Regions from separate parts of the Paenibacillus sp. EKM301P genome, predicted to be linked through region 1. Evidence: riboswitches for the same ligand, from Rfam matches in the RefSeq annotation. Region 1 holds a riboswitch; the other holds the start of a gene.
The links. A riboswitch is a leader RNA that binds a small molecule or an ion and turns the genes downstream of it on or off. The one in region 1 is predicted to bind S-adenosylmethionine.

Region 1 (3,193 bases):
TCCTTTGCTTACAATCAACCCTGCCAGCACATCGTTGTGTCCGCCCAAATATTTGGTTGCGCTATGTACCACAATATCCGCACCAAGTTCCAATGGCCGCTGGAAATATGGTGTTAGCAGCGTATTATCTACAATAGTAAGCAACTCATGTTGTGATGCCCATGTAGCCACCGCTTGAATATCAGTAATCATCATTAACGGATTGGTAGGCGTTTCTATGAATACGGCTTTGGTATTCGGTCGACATGACTGTTGGAGTGCTTCGAGATCGTTTGTATCCACATAAGTTGCGGTCACACCAAATTTGGATAAAATACGCTCTAGCAAACGATAGGTCCCGCCATAAAGATCCAGCGATACAATGAGGTGGTCTCCCTGTCCAAACAAAGCAAATACCGTTTGCAGCGCTGCCATACCTGAGCTGCAAGCAAAGCCTGCATCACCAGATTCAAGTGCAGCAGCAGCCTCTTCCAGTACCTTTCGCGTGGGATTAATCGTCCGAATGTAATCAAACCCTGTGCTTTGACCCAGACGGGGATGGCGGAACGCCGTAGATTGGTAAATCGGGTAATTAACAGCCCCGGTTACTGGCTCCTCTACTGAACCGATTTGTGCCAATCTGCTTTCGATTCTCCACTGCTTAACACTCATATGAATCCTCCTGTTCACTTCCATAGTAGGTGCTATAACATATGCTGCAAAAATGGATGTCCAAGACTATACTGCTGCGCTACTGCAAGGTGGTACTGTATAAGGGTAAACTACAAGCCCATTTTTAAATCTGAGGTCCGATATCATAAGGTGTTTCTTGGTATACATAATAGTTAAGCCAATTTGAAAATAATAAATTGGCATGAGCCCGCCAGATCGAGGGCGGTATGCGTCCAGGATCATCATTAGGATAATAATTTTTGGGGACGTCAATATCCAGTCCTTTGGCTATATCGCGATCGTATTCCCATTTCAGCGAAAGTGGGTCATATTCAGAATGCCCTGTTACAAAAATTTGTTTACCATCAAGCGTGGCTACCAGGTACACTCCAGCTTCCTCGGATTCGGATAAAACTTCTAATTCGGCAATATGGTCAATATCTTCCCGCCGAACCTCGGTATGCCGAGAGTGGGGAGCATAAAACAGTTCATCAAAGCCGCGTAGCAGTTTCACTTTAGGTTTAATAACGGTGTGTGGGAATACTCCAAAGCATTTGGTATCGAGCCCGTATTTCGGAACATTGAAATGATGGTATAAGCCTGCCTGTGAGGCCCAACAGATATGCATGGTCGAAGTAACATTTGTTTTCGTCCACTCAAAGATTTGCCGGATCTCCTCCCAGTAGGTCACATCCTCAAACTCAAGTTGTTCTACGGGGGCTCCTGTAATAATCATGCCGTCAAAACGACTGTTCTTGATCTCATCAAACGTTTTATAAAACATGTTCAAATATTCTTGCGATGTATTTTTAGATACATGTGACTTCATATGCACCAACGTGACATCCACTTGTAACGGCGTATTGCCGACCAGACGCAACAGTTGGGTTTCCGTTGTTTCCTTCGTAGGCATCAAATTCAAAATGGCGATGCGCAACGGACGAATATCCTGATGATAAGCCAGGCTTTCGTCCATTACGAAAATATTTTCGCCCTCCAGTACTTCCTTAGCAGGCAGTGTATCTGGAATTTTAATCGGCATGTAAACTCACTCCTTGATCGGTAAGTTGTGCGAAAATCGTCTGGTAGAGATGCCGGGCATATAATAAAAAGACCTTTCTCGGTTAGAGAAAGGTCATATTTGTATCCATATGCGCCTCTCTCATCTGTCAGGGCTACGCTTCTTTGTACAAAGCGCGAGTCCTGCAAGAATTAGCACCGTGCGATAAAATCGCCGGTTGCCGGGTATCATCGGGCTAGTCCCTCCACCTGCTCTTGATAAGATTTCGCTATATTCATTTTGGGTTCACAAAGTTCTTGTTGTTCACTTTAATGCATCGGCTGGGCTTCGTCAAGATGGACTTGTAAATTTGTGCCCTGCATTCACATTTTGTCTACCTTTTCCATAGGTTAAATCATATGCCCCCTTTCGCAGAAGCTCATATGACTGCTGTTGATTTAGCCCATGATTTTGCCCTTGAAAGGCCGTAGGCCGAGCGTTATACTATACAAGTGCTAATAGGCAAAAATACGGTGCAACAGTGTAGATTAGAGTGTTTTCTTCGATACTGTGGCAACCTAAAAAAGAACATTTGTGAGGTGAATCCGGAATGGAAGGCGACCCGAGTCCGAATAGGCGGCGATCCCTGAACAACAGCATAGGAATGACTTCAGCTTGCCGAAAGACGGGACGCCAGGCTCCGCATGCTCCAAAAGCCTTCTGCTTTTGATGGTATGCACGCTTACCCGCACCGGCTAACTGGCTAACTGAGTCCATTCCTTATGCTTAAGGTAAACGTATTTCCGTTACGACGGAGCATAAGGAGTGACATATATGAAAATCCGTTTGGTTAACAACGGGGTTTTTACCCCTGTCGAAGAAATTGAAATGGCGCTCACTGCACCGGCAGAAGGCTTTTATTGGATTGATGCCGATGTCGAGGATCTGACAGTGCTTCAGCCCTTATTTTCTATGCATGATCTTGCAGTAGAAGACTGTTTGAGTGAAGAAGAACAGCGTCCAAAGATTGAAATTTATGAAAGCCATTATTTTATCGTTGTAAATAGTATTCGTTTTGATGATGAAGAAATATTTTTGCGTGCTTTGAACATTTTTCTCGGCCGCCATTTTATCATTACGGTGACCAAGCAGAAAATCAATGAGCTTCGTACTCTCAAGCCTATGCTGTGGGAGCAGGAAGTTAGCCAGCCTGACCGTTTTATGTATCTGTTGGTCGATTTGATCGTTGATAACTATTTTCTGGTTGGTGACCGGATTGAAGTTCGTATTGAAAAGCTGGAAGAAGACATTCTAATGCATACGAAAAAGTCGCACTTGAACGAAATCATCGGATTGCGCAGTGAGATTCTATGGCTAAAAAAAGTGCTCGGCCCGCAAAAGGAAGTCATCAATACCCTGAACAAACGGGATTTGCGGCTTATCGACGATCAACTACAAAAATATTTTAGCGACATTTATGAAAATGCTGTGAAAATTTCGGAGACTTTCGAAACTTATCGCGACTTGATGGGGAACCTTAGA
Region 2 (3,193 bases), on a different contig from region 1:
ACAGAAACCAGATCCATTTTACGCTCTTTATTCATCACATTCAGGTAAGGTACATGTTGATAAAAGTTAGCATCCAGTTGCTTGTCAAACAATTGCACGTTCGGCTGTACATAGTCGTTAAACTGAACGACTTGAAGACGAACCCCTTCTTTTTCCAACTGAGGCTTGATTGCTTCCAAAATTTCCGCATGAGGCACAGGAGAAGCTCCAACTTTCAGTTCGACTTCACGGGGTGACCCGCCTGTATTTTCGGCCGCATTGTTTGTATCCGATGTTGTGCTCTTTGTACCGCAAGCAGCCAGTACCGCAATTAATGTCAAGCTCAATACAGCCAATACCCATTTCTTCATGTTGTTACCCCTCCAATAATTTGTAATATTCAGGATCAGACGTCCTGATCAATAAGGATATCTATATGTTTTCCCTATTTTCGAGTATAATGCCGCACGAGGCGATCTCCTGCCATTTGCAGCAGTTGTACCAATACGACCATTAGCACGACCGCAACAATCATTACAGCCGTTTCGTAACGATAATAGCCGTAGTTGATAGCCAGCGTACCCAGTCCACCGCCTCCGATCATACCGGACATTGCCGTGTAGGATACGAGTGTAACGACGGTAATGGTTAATGCGGCGAGCAGGCCCGGCAGTGCCTCACGTAACAGCACACGCCGGATAATTTGTCCTGTCGAAGCCCCCATCGCTTGTGCAGCTTCAATGACACCCTTGTCCACTTCACGTAGTGACGTTTCGACAAGACGTGCGAAGAAAGGAGCAGCCCCGATAACCAATGGCGGAATGGTTCCCAGCACCCCGGTCGAGGTACCTACCAACGATCGTGTAAAAGGAATAAGTGCGACGATCAAGATGATAAATGGTACGGAACGCAAAATGTTAACGACGAAAGATAATACAACGTATATCACCTTCATCAGAGTCAACGAGGAACGGCTTGCCAGAAACAACAATATACCGAGCGGCAAACCAATAACGAGGGTGAACAATGCAGATGCCCCGAGCATCTGAAGGGTTTCCAGAGTAGAATTCCCTAGCTCTTCCCAACTCACTTGCGAAAAATCAAGTTCGCTCATTGTCCGATCACCTCCACATCGAGTCCTTGCCCTGACACTTCGCGCAGCGTATGTTCTATATCTGAATGGTTTCCTTCAAAACGAACGATCAGCTGTCCATACGGTACGTTTTTAATCGTAGAGATGGTGCCCTGTAAGATTGCAAAATCAACACCTGTACTTCGAGCCGTACGCGATAGAATTGCATCATAAGTTTTACTGCCCAAGAAGGAGATACGTACCACCTGTGCCGATTCGCCGCTACCTGCTGCTGCAATCGCTGCTTGTAATTCCTCAGGATGTTCTGCCTCCCGCTGGATAAAATCCTTAGTCACCTGATGCTGTGGCTTCAAAAACACTTCCGCCACCGGACCTTGCTCCACGATATCGCCCTCATGAATGACGCCAACTCGATCACATATACTTTGAATGACATGCATCTCATGAGTAATCAATACGATAGTCAAATTAAAGCGCTGGTTAATATCCAACAGCAATTTCAGGATAGACCCTGTCGTCTGCGGATCAAGCGCAGACGTCGCTTCGTCACACAGCAGCACATGCGGATCACTAGCCAGTGCCCGTGCAATCCCTACCCGCTGCTTCTGTCCACCTGAGAGCTGTGACGGATATTTTCCACTGTGTTCTTTCAGTCCCACCAATTCCAGCAGCTCGCGAACTTTCTTGTCTAGCTCCTGCTTTGGGGTATTTACCAGCCGCAATGGAAATGCAATGTTGTCATACACTGTCGCCGAAGACAACAAATTAAAATGTTGAAAAATCATTCCGATTTTTCGGCGTTGCTTCTGTAACTGGGCTTGACTCACAGTCACAAGGTTAACCCCATCTACCCATACTTCGCCTGAAGTAGGGCGTTCCAATAAATTAATACAGCGGATCAACGTACTTTTGCCCGCCCCGGAATGACCAATCACCCCGAATATTTCTCCACGCTTTATAGAAAGGTTCAACCCGGACAACGCATTAACGCGTCGGTTACCTTTACCATAATGCTTGGTTAATTGCTTAAGCTCTATCAACGTGCTGCGACCTCCTTCACTTCTTTCTTACCCTGTTAACCAGTTGTCATCTCTCGGGATTGTATAAAATCACTATTTATTTATACAAAAAAGAGCCCCTTTCACAGAATGAAAAGGGCCCCACCTTGCGAACCTTTTCTCATCTGCCAAAATCGCTATAACTCTAGCGGTTTTGTAGGAATTAGCACCATATGTTCCCTCCCGGTGCATTACACCGGGAAAGAACGGGTTGCCGGGCTTCATCGGGCCAGTCCCTCCACCTCTCTGGATAAGAAAAATATGTTAAACTCCAGCTTTAGCTGTCCGTTAAGTTTATATAAAAAAAATAATTCAAGCATTTTTCTGAAACTAGGTTTCAGTATAGATAGTTTACATTGCTTTGTCAAAGGATATTTTCTGTCATAATTATGGGCGCACTGCCCGGTTCTCCCATTGTTTCGCAGTATAAGAAAATGCGTTTGATAGCGACTGGCATACCATTTCCAAGCCCTGCTGCAAATCTTCCAGATGGTGATCAAGGTCCTCCAGTTGGATTTTGCCATATAAAGCACGGTGACGTTGCCAGAGATCATCCTGCATTTCCGTGTTCATATAGTGTATTTCCGTATTTCGACGCTTACGCAGGCGATTGATGGCATCGTTGTATGTGTCCTTGATATCATTTAAATTATCAGTCAATACAGGATGCATTTTGAGATACTTGAGCTGTCTCAACACGGTAAAATACGAATAATGCGCCTTATACTGCCCTGTTTTTAAATCATACAAATCATTCATCCAATTACCAAGCTTATCCAAAATAGAGAATACCCGCACAAACCCATCCTTATAAAAGAAAACATACAAAGCATAATCGGATTTTTCATCCTTGCTCATATCTTCAGCGTATCCGGCTTTCACTTTCATACGGAAAAAGGCGGCAGCATGATGGCTCTGCTCCAGTTCATCCAAAGACGACATCAGACCACGTGTTAAAATATCCGCCTTCCGAAAGTCATGGGTAGGATCACCACTGGCCTGAATTTGCCGTTCCAGCAAATGTAACATGTCTGACATGCTATTCATGGCATCCAGCAGGACG

Region 2: linked by a shared signal. The riboswitch ahead of HFD99_RS15215 (methionine ABC transporter ATP-binding protein) and the one ahead of metA (homoserine O-acetyltransferase MetA) in region 1 are both predicted to bind S-adenosylmethionine.

Annotation. Positions count from the first base shown of each region.
Region 1 is NZ_JAALFM010000002.1:84,692-87,884, forward strand. It holds gene HFD99_RS05800 (PLP-dependent transferase) at 1-651, opposite strand, end outside; gene metA (homoserine O-acetyltransferase MetA) at 776-1,693, opposite strand; SAM riboswitch class I at 1,811-1,936, opposite strand; gene corA (magnesium/cobalt transporter CorA) at 2,486-3,193, shown strand, end outside.
Region 2 is NZ_JAALFM010000005.1:274,977-278,169, forward strand. It holds gene HFD99_RS15205 (MetQ/NlpA family ABC transporter substrate-binding protein) at 1-350, opposite strand, end outside; gene HFD99_RS15210 (methionine ABC transporter permease) at 425-1,093, opposite strand; gene HFD99_RS15215 (methionine ABC transporter ATP-binding protein) at 1,090-2,112, opposite strand; SAM riboswitch class I at 2,249-2,387, opposite strand; gene HFD99_RS15220 (Cthe_2314 family HEPN domain-containing protein) at 2,518-3,193, opposite strand, start outside.